3 regions of the Fulvivirga sp. AWR4_260 genome follow, and region 1 is predicted to be linked to each of the others. Evidence: riboswitches for the same ligand, from Rfam matches in the RefSeq annotation. Region 1 holds a riboswitch; each other region holds the start of a gene.

Region 1 (6,330 bases):
ACTTATATTTTGATATAGACACCCATTTATCTTCATAATTGAAATCAACAGGTATGTTAAATTCAAAATATTCTGCCCCTAATTCAGGAATCCTTATTTTTAAATCAAGTAGGAATTTCTGAAATACATCCTTCAATAAAGGGTAAAGATTTTGCTCCTTAGGGTTGGCCTTGGCCATTATTACTTCTCCAAATTCTTCGTCAAAAACTTCACTAAACTCATCAGGAGCTGTAGGCTTTAAAGGATTATCAGAGGCAACATAATCCATCCCTTCTTCATACAAAGTATATTTCTTAACTGGCTTCCCTTGTTTGATATGTTTACCTACGATCTCAATGGCCTTAGCTACCGTCAAATTTTTATACCATGTATTTTCTGGCATTACTATCATGGTAGGTGCATCTTCACACCTACCATTGCACATGGTTTTAACGGTATGCACAGAAGAATACAGTCCTTCTGATTTCATATAAGCACGAATTTCGTCCGTAATATGCTCCGCTCCCTTGCGCTTACATGAACCTCCATTACAAAACAACATGCAATGAGATACTTTACTTAGGTCTTTCCCCATATTTTAAGGCTTTTTTTAAAGCTTCAATACTGTTTATATGATTTATTTTATGGTTTGCTTTTATCATCCATCTACCTTCCTCTTCATCACTAATCACTACTTCTAAATCTGCATTACTCACTATTTCATATCCCTCTTTCTCCATGGCATGGCAAGTCCATTTATACAAGAAGCCTTCACCTTTCACCGCAATTTTCTGCTGGTAATTATGGTTAATTTTGAAAGCACCTGTTTGTCTATCGAACTTCACATAATCGTCTTTAAAAGCAGAACTAAATTTATTTTCTATAATAAGGTCTTCCGGTGTACCCGTAAAGAGTTGCCCATCTTGTCCTATTAGCCAAACCATATCCGCTAGTTGTATAGCAACTTCCAACTCATGAGTAGATAATAAAATGGCCTTATTAGTTTCAATAGCAAGTTTTCTTAAAAGTGAAAGCAATGCCACTCTATTGCTTACATCTAGGTGTGCCGTGGGCTCATCTAAAATTAATAGAGGAGTATCCTGAGCCAAAGCCTTAGCAATCATTACACGCTGCTTTTCCCCATCACTCAACTCATGAATATGTACATCTGCAAAGCCATCAACCTGCACCAGCTCCATAGACCTCTGAATAATATCCTTGTCTTCCTTAGTAAGTTTACCTAACCAATTAGTATAAGGCGTGCGTCCTACTGACACCACATCAAATACGGTAAGGTTCACTGGAGTTACTTTTTCTGATAGCACTACACTAATCAACCTTGATAAATCGTATCGGGGTAATGTCAAAACATCTTTACCATCGATATATACCTTACCCTTAAGCGGAATGTGCAGCCCTGTAATGGTGTGAAGTAAAGTAGACTTACCTACTCCATTAGATCCTAATAAGCAGGTTAAGCCTCCCGTTTCAATAGAAAGATTCAAATTTTGAAGCAATGGCTTATTTCTATACCCTACCGCAAGGCTTTCAGTATGTAAAATCAAATTATCCATGGCTATATCGAAGATTTCATTTTACGTGAGCGAATTACCACCCATATCACCACCGGAGATCCAATAATAGCTGTAACAGCATTGATCGGTAACGTATTATTATTACCTGGCAGCTGGGCTATTAGGTCGCAACCTAACAACAAAGACGCTCCAATAAGTATAACTGCAGGTATTAGATAAATATGATTGGATGTTTGCAACACGGCTCTGGCAATGTGCGGCACTGCAAGACCAATAAATGCAATAGGCCCGCAAAATGCAGTAACACTACCTGAAAGCAAACAAGTAGCAACGATAATCACTATTCTATATTTCTTAATAGACACGCCTAATGCTCTGGCGTATGATTCTCCTAAAAGAAATGCATTGAGTTGTTTCTGAGCTATTATGCTAAGTAAAATACCTAATAAAACCAATGGAATTAGGATATAGAGTTGGGTCCAAGTGGTACCGGCCAGACTACCAAAGGTCCATATTAAGTAAGCTTGTATTACTTCTGCGTCATTAAAGAATTGTAAGATACTTACTACTGCTCCTGTTACGCTGCCCACCATCATACCAATAATTAGCAATGAAACATTATCTCGCAACCGGAATGATATTACTAATACAATAGCCAATACACTAGAAGAACCAATTACAGCAGCCATTACAGTTGCCCAATTTCCCAGTGCATGCAAACCTCCAAAAATGGCACCTCCACTCATCACAAGTAGTGCTACGCCTAAGCTGGCTCCATTACTAATCCCCAGCACAAATGGACCTGCCAAAGGATTACGAAATAGTGTTTGCATCAATAAACCAGAAATAGCCAAGCCTGCTCCTGCCGTTACTGCCGTAATGGCCTTTGGCATTCGGAACTCATGAATAATAAAGTCCCAACTTTCCTTTTCTATTGGCTTACCTATAATACTTTTTAATATTTCTCTTAGAGGAATACTTACTGTACCATAACGTATATCTAGCATGAATAGTAAAGCCAAAACCCCCAGCAAAATGGTATAAAAAGTGATATATTTAGTTCCCTTCCCCATGCATCAATGAAGTTTCGTATAGAAATAAAGAGAGTATTGAGGGTAAATATCAGGGTGAAAAATTTTCACTAAGTCATGAAGTATAATATCTGGCCTTACAACACCTTGCTCCCAATAATCGTTGACTCCTTCTTTATTAACTCTGGCAGTGTAATTATATATCTCCCCGGTTTTGTAAGGTTTAAACTGTGCATAACGCTCATCAGAATCTAACACCTCTTCTCGAGTATTTACATATCCGGGGTTAATCCAAAATTCACTATTCATTTGATTTTCAAGTACCGCTTCAAAGCTTAAAGCAAGACTTCCTTTGGTACTATCGCCCGCCCAATAATAATCCGCACCTGCATCTTTTAAAAACTTTGCCATATAGCTATCCCCGCCTGGCATGTACCATGTACCCTTATATACAGAGCCCACCATTACTGTTGGTCGCATTTTCAGTTTACTGGCCTCTTTTACTATACTGAGATAGTTATGTTCTACTACATTAAATATGCTATCAGCTTTGGCTTCTTCTCCTAAAAACAACCCTACAAATTTCAACCACTCGGCTCGTGCCAATGGCGAAGCTTCCATCCATTCTAAGTTGAAAGCCACAGGTACACCTGACTTTTTTACCAATGTGAGGTTTTCATGATCGGGCTGGTAACCAGAAGTCATTAGCAAACCGGGCGATAAACTCACTAGCTTCTCTACTCCCAAATTCTGAACTTCGCCTATTTCCGTTACGCCTCCTTCATTTATCCGTTTCCGCAACTCAGGGTTATAAACATAATCAAACTGCCCATGGGCAATAATCTTATCTGTGGCCTCTAATGCCGACAACATGCCTATATGAGTGGCCGATAAAGTAGCAATGTTTTTTATGGGCACTGTAATCGCCCCTGACATAGCATCTTCTCCATTTGACGTTTTCAGAAGATAAGTAGCCATAATTTTTAGGGTATCCTGAGGGGATTTCACTACTACTTTTGTCAGTGCAGCTGATTTATATACCTCAAATAATTTGGCGTATTTTAACTTTTTAGGAATAAAAACTATTGAATCAGAAGCATTTTGCTCCTGTTGCTCAGGTTGTTGGTTTCCACAGCCACAAAGTGACAAAATGCTCACTACCCACAACGCCACCTTCAACAATAAGTGTTTCATAAAATGAGAATCTCTTCTAGATATCAAGTGCATAAAACTTTAGACACTTGGAATTTTCACCTTTCTCCCGAAAGCAAAAATCCAGCTTTACCATGGCAGGTCTTCTGGCTCATCCCGACAAGTAAAAACCTTCCCGCTCATGAGCAGTGGTGTGAGATTTTACCTGCACTGACTGGTTGGATCACCAGCCGGAACTTACAGCTGCGGGGACAGCCCTCGAATTTCACAAGGTTCCCTTTTAATTTCGGCAATAACCGAAAACCACAGATAGCAAATATAGACATATAATGCAAGAAACAATACATGGATTACACCCTGCATTAAGCTATTATAGAAATACACTTAAGACTAAAAATCAATCATTTTCCGATAAAAAAAATAAATTTTATTAAACCAAGCATATTTTACTATATTGCGCGCCCATTTTAACCAAGCATATGAAAAAAACTTTACCAATTCTACTATTTCTACTTTATCATCAACTGTCTCTGGCTCAGGACAATTTCAGCACCTTACTGCCGCAGGATAGAGTACCCTCTGACTTCACAGAAAGCAGTTCTTTTAAATACAAAATGGATGTTGCCTCTATATCATCGTCCGACAAAAGGTATCAAAAGAAAGGCAAAAAGAAGTTTTATTTAAACAGCAACTACAATATAGATGACTTTTTGCGCAGTGGAAAAGTGTTATTTAACGATCCTATTTCCAGCTACCTCAATGAAGTTCTCTATAATGTGTTACAAAATGATAAAGAAACACTAAATAAGCTTAGAGTATACGCTGTAAAATCTCCGGTTCCGAATGCGTTCACCACCAATAATGGTATCATATTCGTAAATATTGGACTCCTTAGTAAGCTCGAAAATGAAGCTCAATTAGCATTTATATTATCTCACGAGGTTACACATTACAAAAAGCAGCATATCATCAATAGCTATATTCAAAATATAGATATAAAAAAAGGAAAAGGTGACTTCAAAGGTTTCTCTCGAGATCAGCAGCAAATAGCTAAAACCAGTTATTCGCACGAACTAGAAATGGAAGCAGATTCTGAAGGTCTGAAGACTTACCTTAATTCAAGCTACAGCAAAGACTCACTTGCAAGAGTTTTTGATATTCTTCAGGTTTCTGACCAGCTTTTGCTGGACCAAGAATTTGAATACGCATTTTTAGAGCATGATAAGTATATTATACCTGCAGAGCTTCAAATTGAAGAATTTCAGATATACACCACTGATGAAAATTATGATGACAAAAATAGCACCCACCCTAATATAGGCAAGAGAAAGGCTAATGTGATTAAACTTGCCAGACATTCAGGTGAGGGCGGTAAAAAATATATAGCATCAGAAGAAAAATTTCAGCGCACCGTATCGCTATCTTCCTTAGAAATGTGTAGACAATACTTGCTTGTTCATGACCATTTGAAAGCATTTTATTTGGCTTACGATCTATTAAAAGGAGGCAACAACAACCAAACTTATTTACAAAAAACAATAGCCAAAGCCATATATGGACTTACTTATTGGGAAAGTGAGAATTTCTCTGGGCATGAATTGATTGTTTCTAAAGAGTTTCAAAAAATCAAATTTCTATTTGAGAAAATGTCATACAGTGAAAGGTTAATCTTGGCTATACAATACCTACAACCACTGTCAGAACAGCTACCAAATGATGAAGAGCTTAACCTTATGCTTGAAGACTGTGTGGCCAGATTAATGGAAGTAGATCAGGACACCAAGGATTACCTCTTTGAAGAAAATGAAAAATCGGATTTACCTTATTACTACCATGCTTTCGAAGGACTAAAAAACAGAGAAGGGCTTCATAACAGGTTCATTAAATACATTAAAAAAGAAGCTCCCGTACTTAGCAAAAAGGAATTAAGAAAAAGAAAGAAACTACAAAAGAAGGCTGCAAAACATAAAAAGGGTGTAAAAGTAGACCATACCATAATTGCTGACCCGATTTATGTAAGAATAGATGAGCGTAAAAAAAGCTCCATGAGGTTTATTGAAAGTGAAGATGCTCTAAAAAACATTCAGCCTAAAGTAAACAAGGCCGCTTCTAGCCTCTCTATGGATGTGGATTTCCTGGATATGCATAACCTGAATTATAATAGCGTAGAGACATTCAGAAACCATGCAATAGTGAATGAATGGTTGGGTGAAAAATTCGCTCAGAATGACACCTCCATGATCAGTCCCATACACAACGAAATGATAGAGGTATCTGAGAGCTATGGCAGTAATCATGTTACATGGATGGGAAACCTTTCGGTATCCGAAACTAAACCAGGTAAAGGATATTACATCTTCTACAGTTTGGTTTATCCTCCATTATTACCGATAGCTATAATCTATGCTTTATCGCCCAATCACGGTACTTTTTATTTTGCCATTACATTTGATGTAAGGAGTGAACAACCTATTTCCAACGATCTTAGGTTGATGAAAAACAAAGACAACAACAGTTTACTCACCTCAAACATCTACTACACACTTTTTAAACTTAAAAATGGCAAACTATGAAACGTTTATACAAAATAATATTATTACTATTAATAACATCGATAGGATACGCTCAGGTAC
Region 2 (6,330 bases), 410 kb from region 1:
CTGTGATTTCCTTGGTACGCATTATAGTTAGATGACCAACCAGGATCATTACCCTTGTCTATTCTAAAGATATACCCTCCCGTTAAGTCATCTCCTGCTATATCATCTTCTTTAAGCTTAGAGATATCGATCCTGTCGCCTCCTCTCTTCATTTTCTCCATTATGATATAAATCCCTTTGTATTCATCATTCAAGATAAGCTCTACAAATTGTGTTCTACTGGCATAATGGCCCATGCTTCGTGCCATTTTCATAGCCAACATATTATTCATCAAAGACTTATCAGCATATGGTCCATAAAGAATAAAATCCTCCTCTTCAGGGAAATCAAGAAAAGAAGTGTCTATATCTTCGCCTGCATCATCCCACATTTCTATGGCATAAGATTTTTTAGGAAAATCAAAAGAAGATTCACCTCGCTGCTCAATTCCAATAATTCCTGAGTACTCATTGAAAGGGTCGTTGATGTGATTTAACTGTCCTTCTCCATTATTAATTATTCCAAGATGAGCTCTCACTTTTGGATCATCAGGAATGCCCTGACCATAGGTATCTACTACTACCAGCGGCAAAGTGGTGGCCAAAGAAGTAGCTCCCTCAAACCATGAAGGTGTAGGCTGGTAATAAGAGCTATTGTTGTTAATGCCTACTGACAATACAGCCATTGCAGATAAATCAGAAGACGTTACACTCTCGTTATGCACCTCTATGGCGAGTATGTTTTGCCCATTATTTAACATGGATGGGTTAATTTCAAAAGCATCAGGCACCAGACCTTGATACAATGCGGCTTCATGCAGGCCATCAGAAAATTGATCAAAACGAGGCGGATAGCCAGAAACAAGGTTACGAGCTATTTCCACTCCATTAAGATAAGCTACGAAGCTGTCATCATAATCAAGGCTTAAAGTCATGGCTGACACCGCTTGATTATCCACCACATTAAAGGTTTTGCGCAAATACAAGGTTCTGGTACCGGCAGGAACAATGGTATTATCATCATTATCACCATACCCAAAACCCGAGCTGCCTTGCGCCCAGTTACCATCATAATATCCTAGCTGCGTCCAATTATAATCTGGCTGCGTAGTGGGCACCTGATACTTCCATTGCTCTGCAGGGGTAATAATAGACTCCCAATGGTACACTTGCGAAAACCCCAGAAAGGGCATACACAACCACAGGATAAAGGTTAATTTCAATTTGGTCATCGGTTTAGGTTGTTTTTTGGTTAAACCGACAAAGCTATCTGTTTTACCAAGCCTAATTCAAACCAACTAAATACTACCAAGTAGTATATTATTGCTTATTTAAACGAATTTGATCTTATTTAAATGCAGTACCATTGCTAGCAATGACATGTAGCGTACTATCTTACTGAAAGTAAATGATATAGTAATTGTGAAAGTGCGCTTAAAAAAAGCATACTGATGTGAGTAATTATTGTGAGAGCAATAAAACTACGCCCTATTCAACTTAAAAATTATCATAATAGGTATTATCCTTCGTGATCTTCCCGTTTTTAAAAGTAAAAACCACACACATGGGCAGCCTAAAAGCAGTACTATCTGGCGCTGTTCCTTTAGACACAAACTCTACTATTACCACATTTTCACCTGAAGGGTATATGTTCAAAACTTCATCTTGAACATCAGGTATATATGCTTCTAAATCGGAATATTTCTGCACTATCCCCTCATGACTTTGCCTAATGGGCTCACCGCCAAACGCAGGATCAAGAAATTGTGCATTGGCTTCATACATCTGAGAAAGCTTTTCCCAGTTATGATGATTAAAATATTTGAAATACTCTAATACTAACTTTTCATTTTGCAATGAGCCAGACACCATGTTAGCAGACTCATTATTCGGAGAATTGCAACTTAGCAATACCAGCATGAAAAGCAGTTGAAATTTCATAACATTGAGGTTTAGTAATTGTCAATATATAACTAATTACACTCTGTTACAATGATAACTCCTGATCAGTAAAATTAATTTTCCGCTAATAAATTAAAGCACAAAATAGCCCAGAGCCCTAGCGTTAATATGCTACTAAATGCCCCTCAAGCGTTTGCTTTAACTGCATCAATTCTTTTACCCTATCACTAATACTACCTTCAGATAAACGAATAAGAGACTCAGTGTTATTAAAACCTCCCAACATTTCACCTAAAGCACAATTAGCACTTAGCATAAGTTTTTCATCTCCTCTTTTTTCTACTATTTCCTCAATATTTTTGAGCAAACGCTCATTTACAATCACACTATTTGAATCAACATTTATGACTCCTAATGATAGGGTAAGGCATGCTGGCGCCATCTGAAGCACAGGCATAAGCTGCTCTGATGCATTAATAAGGTCTAGGTGCAATGCTGAAACTGGCAAATTTGTAGCCACTTGCACATTTTCCTCTAGGCCATGAAAATAGGTCGCCACCATGGTTTTCAAATGAGGGAATTGCCTTTTAATTTTTGAATAAGTAGCCGTAAAGGCTCTTTTGGTTTCATCATTAATAGCAGAAGCTAAACAAGGCTCATCAAATTGAACCCACTCTACATCCAATGCTTCTAACTTTTTCAGCACTTCGCAATAAACGGGAATTAGATGATCTAACAAATCTAAAACATTAAAGGCCTGTCCTATTTGCTTACCTAACAGCAAAAATGATACTGGCCCTAATAATACAGGCTTAGTTTTTACTCCCAAGCGCTTAGCCTCACAATAATCGTTAATCACTTTGGTACCAAACAGCCTAAACTGCTGCCCCTTAGTAAACTCGGGGACTACATAGCTATAATTAGAATCAAACCACTGCCGCTTATCCATGCCATTAACAGCAATATTTTCACTTTCATAGCCTTCCGCCATAGCAAAATAAAGGTCAAGCTCAGTTTTTCCATCTTTTAAGATCACATCATGGTATCTTTCAGGAATAGCGTCTACAGTAAAAGCCATATCCAGTACCCGATCATAAAAAGAAAAATCATTAGAAGGAATTAAATCAACCCCCATCTGCTGCAATTCTTGCCAGTTCTTTTGTTTTATAACATTACCCTGAACTATCAGCTCAGATATGGTTAATTGAGCGTTGAGATATTTTTCATAAGCCTCCTTTAAGCTCGCATGGTCTTGCGAGTGTGAATATCCTAAAATGTGAGTTTGCATTTCTTTTAACTTTAAGTGGTTGAACATTAGTTAAAAGTCCATTGCAAAATTTCGTCTTTGCCTTTATAAGAATAAATATATTGTGAGGATGAGTAAAAGAAACCACAAGACGTACCAATCCTATGACTATTTATTGTAAGCATCATTCCTGACCTATAACTTTATTACGCGAAAGCAATGTCATTGAGGATAAAGGCAGGTCTCCTGACTTATAACAGCCATTACTCACCTTCCCATTAATGATAACAGTGGTATACAAGCAATGCTTCTGTGTTAAATACAGTTGCGCGACAGTTCCGGATTTTCACCAGATTCCCTTTTAATTCACTTCAGTGCAACCCTATCCGATTGATGAAATTAAGTAAAGAACTTTACTATAAGTAAATATATTCAATTTATACTAAAAAATGGGTTTAGCTTAAATAAAAACAACTTTTCAAGTACTAATAATGAGCTTATTGATTGACCACCAACAGCTTTGCCGTTACTTTACTTCCCAATGGCTGACTCTCCACCTCTCCATAACTCACACGCATAGTACCATCATATTCTTCTACTGTATCAATGGTAATAACTGTACCTAGGTTGATACTTTTATTGTTTAAATACTTCAAAAATTCTTCTGAGGAATTAGTTACCGCAGTAACTTTAATTTTCTCTCCTGCAGTGCACTCACTTAACTTCTTATACTTTAACACCTTCACTTTGCCGTGCTCATCAGGAATAGGGCTACCATGTGGGTCAATAGTGGGGTAGTTAAGCATCTGATCCATTTTAGAGAAAAATGCTGCTGACTTAATATGCTCTATTTGCTCAGCTATCTCATGAACCTCTTCCCAGCCAAAGCCCATTTTTTCAACCAAAAACATTTCAGTAAGCCTATGTTTACGAATAACCTTAGCAGCCTCTACCCTACCTTTTTCTGTAAGATTTAGCGGTTTATAACTTTCATAGTTCACCAAATCTTTCTGAGCCAACTTTTTTATCATGTTGGTTACGGTGGGCATTTTAATGCCTAAATGCTTACTCAGCACATTTACATTTATTTCAGATTGCTGATCCTCTATAGTAAAAAGCGCCTTTAAATAGTTTTCTTCAGTATATGAATACATAAATATTACTTGCTACAGCACAAATTTAATTTTTTTGATCAGAATATAATTGTTAGCTTTATCTAACTTTTATATTTTACATTAAAATCAATTAAAATAAAGTGGTCAAATTATATACTTTACTATTACTATCAATACTTGCCATTACAGGCCATGCACAGCAAGTGGTCTCGGGCAAAGTATTAAACCAAAACCAAGAGGTACCCTATGCTAATGTATATATTAAAGGAACTCATATTGGCACTAGCACTGATGCTGAAGGGAACTATAGCCTTAAAATACCCCAAAAAGGCAGTTATAAGATAAGCGCATCGGCCATAGGCTATAAAACAGCTACTCAATCAATAGACATTTCTGCATCGCACACTCATGTAAATTTCAACCTCTCGGAAGCCGAAGACATGCTTGATGAAGTAGTGGTTTCAGGCACTTTAAACGAGGTTTCTAAATTAGAAAGCCCCGTACCGGTAGAAGTTTTCAGTAAAGACTTTTTTAAAGCAAACCCTAGCCCTTCGTTATTTGAAGCCATTCAAAACATTAATGGTGTAAGACCTCAAATCAACTGCAATGTATGCAACACAGGAGACATCCACATCAACGGATTAGAAGGGCCATATACCATGATTTTAATCGATGGCATGCCCATAGTGAGTGGACTTGCTACAGTTTATGGCCTTAGCGGTATACCTCAGTCACTCATTGAAAGGGTTGAGGTAGTAAAAGGACCGGCCTCTACGCTGTATGGCTCAGAAGCTGTTGGCGGGTTAATAAATGTGATTACAAAAAATGTAGATAACGCTTCTCATTTTAGCACTGATATTTACACCACCTCTTGGCAAGAAGTAAATGCTGACATTGCTACAAAAATTAAAGTTGCTCCTAAGTTAAATACACTAGTAGGAATAAATTACTTCAATTACTCCAATCCAGTTGATCATAATAATGACAACTTCACAGATGTTACGCTCGAGAATAGAATTTCGGTTTTTAACAAGTGGCAAATAAAACGAGCCAGCAATAAGGAATTTCAAGTGGGTGGCCGTTATATTTATGAAGACCGATGGGGAGGTGAAATGAACTGGTCATCAGAAAATAGAGGTGGTAATGATGTATATGGCGAAAGTATTTATACAAAAAGATGGGAGTTAATGGGTACTTATGAGTTACCTACCAATGAAAATCTAAAAATCACATTTAGCGCCAACCGCCACTTACAAAATAGTGCCTATGGAGACATGCTCTTTAACGCTGACCAACAAATATATTTTGGTCAATTAACCTGGATCAGGACGTTAAATAACCACAATTTACTAGCAGGGGCTGCCACTAGGTATACTTACTATGATGATAATACCACTGCCACCGAAGAAAATGACTCAAATGCTCCGTCAAAAATTTACTTACCCGGTTTATTTATTCAAGATGAGTATAAAATAGACAAAAATCAGTCATTATTACTGGGCATGAGGTATGACTACAATTCAATTCATGGCAATATTCTTACCCCAAGACTCAATTATAAATGGACTTCAAATAACAAAAATAATGTTATAAGACTAAGTACCGGACGTGGCTATAGAGTAGCTAATGTTTTCACCGAAGATCATGCGGCATTAACAGGCGCACGTGATGTGGAATTTATAGACAACCTAAAGCCTGAAACATCATGGAACGCCAACCTTAATTATGTAAGAAAGATATACACCGTTAATGGCACTTATATTCAATTAGATGCTACGGCATTCTACACATATTTTGGCAATAAAATAATAGCGGATTATGACAGCGACCCCAACAAAATTATTTATGACAACCTTGATGGCCATGCCATTAGTCAAGGGGCATCTGTAGACATCGACACCTATTTCAGCAATGGACTGAAAGTAATGCTTGGTGCTACCCTCATGGATGTATATCGCAAAGAAAACGGAGAAACCATTCAACAACTATTTACAGAACATTTTACTGGTACTTGGCGCTTAGGCTATGAAATACCCAACACCTCTATTACTTTAGACTATACAGGAAATGTATACAGCCCCATGCGGC
Region 3 (6,330 bases), on a different contig from region 1:
AAATAGCATTTATATTGAATATAGGTGAAAGTGGAGCTAAAATGCGTCTATACAGGGCTGTAGAAAAGTTAAAAAAGCACTTTAAAGTCAACTGGAAAGAGTAATGGGCCGACATGAAATAAGATTAAGGAGAAAAAAAATGACATCGAGGCGCATCGAGGGTCACAAGAATTATTATGAATTGCTGCAAAAACATGAAGGGAAAGGCGCATCTAAAAAATGGATCAAACTTGTAATATACTTTTTGTTGATAGTAGCTATGCTGGCATTGATCATTTATGTTACTCAGCAGATAAGTAGCAAAAAGGACGATAAGAATACAACATCCCGGCCGGATGTCTCAATAAATTTTATACCAAAATTTGAAAATTATGGATAAGCGTAAACAACAGAAAAAGGATAATCGAAGATTATCAGGTTTGTTTTTTCAGGTGGGTTTATTAGCCGCATTAATGTTAGTGTTTAGTGCGTTTGAGTACCGGTCGAAGCGAGAGGTGCCAGATTACCCTCTCGATATTACTAATGACGATGGAGTGATTGAAGTGTTGATACCCCGAACTAAAATAGCCACCCCCAAGCCACCTCCAGCACCTAAGACAAGAGTGATTAACCCTGTGCCTACAGATGCAGAAATTGAAGTGCAGGTAAAAGATATTTTGCCCACAATAGAGGTTCCTGAGGATGACCCCGTGATTGAAATCGAGACGGCAACTTTACCTGTAGAGGTGCCTGATGATCTTCCTTTTGATATAGTGGAAGAAATGCCATCGCCAAAAGGAGGTTTGGATGCTCTTTATAAATACATTGGAGATAACTTGAAGTACCCTTCTAGCGCTAGAAGGTTGGGTATTGAAGGAACGGTGTTTTTAAGTTTTGTGGTGGATGAAAATGGTAATATGACAGACCTTAAAGTGGTGAAAGGAATAGGAGCAGGCTGTGATGATGAGGTTATGCGTATCTTCGAAAATCCACCCAAGTGGAATGCCGGGAAGCAGCGCGGAGTGCCTGTTAAGGTAAGGCAAATGATACCCATTAAATTTGCGTTGCAAGATAGATAATTCTATCATATTCGTAAGCCGTGAGCACTAGCTCACGGCTTTTTTAGTATTTATTCGCTTTTATAAGGTTGATATTTCTAAGAATTATTTTATAAGTAATGCTTGCTAGGGCTTAACTTTGTGCCTCATTTTTAGTAAGTAATACCATGGAAAATATCACTCTTACAGTAGGCGGTGTGCCTGAGCATTTCAATTTACCTATACATATCGCTAATGAAAAAGGATTATTTCAGCAGGCTGGGATTAACCTAAATTGGGTGGATTATCCGCAAGGTACAGGAGGTATGACTAAGGCTTTGAGAAGTGGAGAGTGCGATATTTGTATTTTACTTACTGAAGGTATAATCACAGATATAATTAAAGGAAACCCTTCTAAGATCATAAGTGGTTATGTGAAATCGCCTTTAACTTGGGGGGTGCATACAGGTGTAAATAGCGATCTCACTGCGCATAATCAGGTTTATGACCAAAAAGTAGCCATTAGCCGTTTAGGTTCAGGATCACACCTTATGCCTACCGTTGATGCCTTGAAAAATGGAGAAAAAATGGTCGCAGAGCAGTTTATTCCTGTAGAGAATATTGATGGAGCGCTTCAATCATTGAACAGCGGAGAAACGGATGTTTTCTACTGGGAAAAATTTATGACCAAGCCTTATGTAAATAAAGGAATGCTAAGAAGAATAGGCGAATTCATTTCTCCTTGGCCCTGTTTTATGATTGCTGCTACTAACGATATTATAGCACAACAGCCCGAATTATTAGATAAATTCCTCAAAATAGTTCATCATGCTTGTGACGATTTCATGCGTAGTGATAGTGCCATTGATCAGGTAAGTGAGAAATATGATATACCACATCAGGATGCTGCAGTTTGGTTTCATTCTACTGAGTGGACTACCAACAGCTGGGTAAGTGATAAGATGTTGATGAGTGTAGTTTATACCTTAAAAGAGGCCGGCATTGTTTCAGGAGATGCTACTGTAGATCCATTAGTGTGGAAAAGGCAATCGTAATAAATATACCATAGTAGTGGGTAAGTAGGCCTATTGAAGTTGCTAATGTTTTGATGAATAGGTTTTTATGTCAAAAATGTTTTCAATAAGGCAAATATCCATCGCTCAAGCTGTGCCGTTGATCTAAAAACTTTCTATATTCGTGCGGATTGTGGTTTTTCGTAAGTATTTACGAAAATTAAAAGGGAATTCAGTGTAATTCTGAAACTGTACCCGCAGCTGTAATTTCGACTTTGCATATGTGAAGTAAATAATTCGTTCGGCATGCCATTGTCATTAAAGATGAGAAGGCGAGCGAATACGAAAGAGTCAGAAGACCTGCCATTTTTCGTGATGAATCCAGGCTTTCGGGTTAAAAGTGCAGGTCATATCATTCCTGAAAATTGAAAATGTTGCCTAGTGCTACATCAAAGGTGATATTGTACCTTTTCCTTCCTGAGTTTCATTTCTATTTTTTTTATACTTAAACCTAAACTGTTTTGAACAGAGAGAAAGCATTTTGCAAGCTAAATACGACATGCTTTGTAATAACCAATAAATAATATGGAAACAAATACTACACATATCTCCATATTAGGTTTAGGCTGGCTTGGCCTACCCTTGGCTCAATATTTACAAAAAAAGGGCTATGGCATAAGGGGTTCTGTACATAGCATTGAGAAGTTGTCTTCTTATAACCACTTTCCCTTTGGAGTTACAAGAATTAGTTTAGAAAAGGATCAGATTAAAGGTGATTGGGAAGCATTCTTGCATGATGCGAATGTTTTGATTATTTGTACTCCTCCACGTATAAGTCAGCAAGGAAAAGAAAATTACCTTAGCCAGATCAGGCAGGTTGTTGCTAATACATCATCACAAACCAAAGTGATTTATACCAGCTCAACCAGTGTTTATGGCAATGGTGAGCAACCTATTACAGAAAATGAGCCGCTAAAGCCAGAGCGAGAATCAGGAGAGGCTGTGGTTGAAGCGGAAAGGGTTTTAAGACAGCATTTCAATGAGAATCTAACTATCCTGCGGTTTGCAGGACTCATTGGTCCGGATCGACATCCAGGAAAGTTTTTGGCAGAAAAAAGAGCTTTACGTAATGGTTTGGCTCCTGTGAACTTGGTTCACCTCGATGATTGTATAGGTATAATCCATTCTGTAATTAAAAAGCAGGTTTACGGAGAGGTTTTTAATGTATGCTGCAGTGAGCATCCTCAGCGTAAAACATATTATGAAAAAGCTGCTACTATTTTAGGGCTTACACCGCCAGTTTTTAAGGAAGAGACTGGAGGCGTGTACAAGATAATAGATAACAGCAAGTCTATACAATTGTTGGGTTATCAGTATAAATATAATAATCCTGAAGAGCTTTTTACTAATCAGCATTCGGGTAAAATAACCATTGTGGGGGCCGGGCCGGGGGCTATGGGCTGCCTTACCTTGAGGGCGTATGAGGCTGTAGAGCATGCCGAGGTTATTTTATATGACAACTTGGTTTCTAAGGAAATTCTAGACATTAACCCTCAGGCCGAGTTCATTTATGTAGGGCGAAAGTTTGCAGATAAGTCTAACCAGCAAGACCGACAGAATAGAATCAATGAATTACTTCACCTGCATTATAAGCAAGGGCGAAATGTAGTAAGGTTGAAATCAGGAGATCCATATGTATATGGGCGTGCAGCAGAAGAGGCAAGATACCTTACAGCACACCACCTTCCTTTTGAGATAGTGCCAGGTTTGTCAGCGGCACTGGCTGCGGCTAACCTTAATAATATTCCGGTAACGGAAAGGGGCAAATCAAATGCGTTTATGATTTGTACAGCTCATACCGCTGATTATTCATATGAACAATTAAATGGTATAGCAGCATTGCTGAAGGCGGGAAATTCCTTAGCGGTGTATATGGCTATGAAAAGTTTGGATAAACTTATTCCTAAGTTAATAGAGGTGTGTGAGGATGATACTATTCCGATCACAGCTGTAGCTAATGTTTCCAGAGAGAATGAGCAGGTGCTTACGAGTACATTAAAAGACATTCAAGAAGATGTAGAAAAGGCTGACTTGGCGATGCCTGTAGTGTTTTTAATAGGTGTAAAACCCATTAGATAATGAAAGAAGGAATATTACTTTGCGGACATGGAACCAGAAGAAAAGCTGGAACGGAAGCTTTTAAAGAACTGGTGGGGCTTTTAAAAGAGCGTTATCATGATTATGAAGTAGATTATGGTTTTTTAGAGTTTAATCATCCGCTCTATGAAGCAGCTGTAGAAAGGCTTTATGAGAAGGGGGTAAGGGTAATTTATGCGTTGCCGGTAATATTATTTGCTGGTTCGCATGCCAAAAATGATATCCCTTACGAGTTAAATACTATACAAAGTTATTACCCTGATTTGACCATTAAAATGGGAAGGCACTTGGGCGTAAGTTCGTATTTGCTCGATTTGTCCAAAAAAATACTTTCCGAAAAAGAAGCAGAGCTCAGTCTTGTAGATAGAAAGGAGACGTGCCTAATGGTAGTGGGGAGAGGTACAACTGACCCTGACTCCAACTCTGATGTGCATAAATTATGCAGCATGCTTTGGGAAGGAATGGGGTACGGGTTTGCCACTGTCAGCTATAGCGGCACTGCATATCCAACTGTGGCAGAATCCTTAGCGATGGTAGATAAGCTAGGCTTTAAAAGAACCATTGTAATACCTTTCTTTTTCTTCACAGGTATTTTATTAGAACGAATTTACCAGTCAGTAGATGATTTTAATGCTAGTTCAAACCTTGATTATGTGTATACAAAATCTTTTGGTACTGACGAACTGATATTGCAGGCCTTTGATGAAAGGCTTAAAGACGTGCAAGAGGGCACAGGTAATATGAACTGTCAGATGTGTAAATACAGAAAACAAATTATTGGTTTTGAAGAACAAGTAGGGCAGGAGCAAATTGGACATCACCTCAATGTGAAAGGAGTTTTGTTTGAAGAAGATGAAAAAGTAGGGGAGAAAGCTGGAGTGGTCAAAAAGGTGAAAAAACTATTAGGTATATAATGGGTACGGGCTTGATTACTGGTGTTTCGTTGGGGCCGGGAGATCCCGAGTTAATTACCCTAAAAGGATTAAAGGCGTTACAGGAAGCGGATATAATATATTACCCAGGTTCGGTTTTTAGTGATGGAAAAAAGGATAGTTATGCTTTATCTATATTAAAACATTATGACCTTTCTGTTGAAAAAATGCAAGGCTTCTACCTAAAAATGGATTTAAATAGAGCCAGTGCGGAATCTACCTATGAGGGTGTCTATAATGAGATTAAAAAGCGATACTCTCAGGGAAAAAATATTGTAGTGGTTACGGAAGGTGATGCAGGTACATATAGCTCCTTTTCGTATTTATTGAGGCGCTTTAAACATGATGAAATGAGTGTGAATGTGATCCCTGGAGTAACCTCATTTATAGCCGCAGCAGCTCGGCATACTGTGCCACTTAGCTTACAAAGTGATAAGATTTTTATAGCAGCCAGGATAGCGGATGAAGAGCAATTAAAAGAGTGTTTCGAAAATTATGATACGATAGTGCTCATGAAAATACGTTCGGTTATTGATAACATCTATAATGTTTTAAGTCGCACGAACTATCAAATCTACTACGTAGAAAGGTTAGGAACTGATCGTGAGTTTCTAAGCACAGATTTAAAAGAGATTAAAAATAGAGAGATACCATATTTCTCATTAATGATAATAAAAAAATGAAAATAACGGTAGCTGGTATTGGCCCAGGAAACGATGCATATATTCTGCCATTGGTGACTTCAGCCCTCACTCATGCCGAAGTGGTTATTGGTTACGATTATTATTTTCAGTTTATCGGTACTTACCTTGCTGATGGCTGTGAATGTATTGCTATGCCTTTGGGTAAGGAGGAGGAAAGAGCGGCTGTAGCTATTGAAAAAGCACTAGCGGGAAATAATGTGGTAGTAATAGGTTCTGGTGATGCCAGTATTTATTCAATGGCGGCTATCGTTTATGAAATGGTCTCAAAATCGGATAATGCTGCTGCTGATGACATCTTGTTGGAAACATTGCCAGGAGTATCAGCTTTTTTGGCTGCTGGCAGTAAGCTGGGGGCTCCGTTAGGCCATGATTTTTGCTGTATTTCTTTGTCAGATCTTATGACACCATGGGGTACTATTGAAAAGAGGATAAGGGCTGCGGCTATGGGTGATTTCGTCACTAGCCTTTATAACCCACGAAGTAAAAAGAGATATTGGCAGCTAGGAAG

Evidence for each region. A riboswitch is a leader RNA that binds a small molecule or an ion and turns the genes downstream of it on or off. The one in region 1 is predicted to bind cobalamin.
Region 2: it holds a riboswitch for cobalamin, as region 1 does, so the genes downstream of both, ACXACQ_RS21040 (hypothetical protein) here and ACXACQ_RS22355 (ABC transporter substrate-binding protein) in region 1, are expected to answer to the same signal.
Region 3: it holds a riboswitch for cobalamin, as region 1 does, so the genes downstream of both, cobA (uroporphyrinogen-III C-methyltransferase) here and ACXACQ_RS22355 (ABC transporter substrate-binding protein) in region 1, are expected to answer to the same signal.

Annotation. Positions count from the first base shown of each region.
Region 1 is NZ_JBSWSU010000015.1:3,908,223-3,914,552, forward strand. Features, by position in the region: gene ACXACQ_RS22340 ((2Fe-2S) ferredoxin domain-containing protein) at 1-574, opposite strand, end outside; gene ACXACQ_RS22345 (ABC transporter ATP-binding protein) at 555-1,553, opposite strand; gene ACXACQ_RS22350 (FecCD family ABC transporter permease) at 1,556-2,587, opposite strand; gene ACXACQ_RS22355 (ABC transporter substrate-binding protein) at 2,591-3,739, opposite strand; cobalamin riboswitch at 3,817-4,020, opposite strand; gene ACXACQ_RS22360 (M48 family metallopeptidase) at 4,177-6,270, shown strand; gene ACXACQ_RS22365 (hypothetical protein) at 6,267-6,330, shown strand, end outside.
Region 2 is NZ_JBSWSU010000015.1:3,499,465-3,505,794, forward strand. Features, by position in the region: gene ACXACQ_RS21030 (CotH family protein) at 1-1,211, opposite strand, end outside; gene ACXACQ_RS21035 (nuclear transport factor 2 family protein) at 1,477-1,920, opposite strand; gene ACXACQ_RS21040 (hypothetical protein) at 2,045-3,169, opposite strand; cobalamin riboswitch at 3,347-3,527, opposite strand; gene ACXACQ_RS21045 (metal-dependent transcriptional regulator) at 3,625-4,281, opposite strand; gene ACXACQ_RS21050 (TonB-dependent receptor) at 4,383-6,330, shown strand, end outside.
Region 3 is NZ_JBSWSU010000001.1:1,299,050-1,305,379, forward strand. Features, by position in the region: gene ACXACQ_RS05465 (RNA polymerase sigma factor) at 1-104, shown strand, start outside; gene ACXACQ_RS05470 (energy transducer TonB) at 372-1,058, shown strand; gene ACXACQ_RS05475 (substrate-binding domain-containing protein) at 1,205-2,071, shown strand; cobalamin riboswitch at 2,207-2,411, shown strand; gene cobA (uroporphyrinogen-III C-methyltransferase) at 2,615-4,168, shown strand; gene ACXACQ_RS05485 (sirohydrochlorin chelatase) at 4,168-5,100, shown strand; gene cobI (precorrin-2 C(20)-methyltransferase) at 5,100-5,801, shown strand; gene cobJ (precorrin-3B C(17)-methyltransferase) at 5,798-6,330, shown strand, end outside.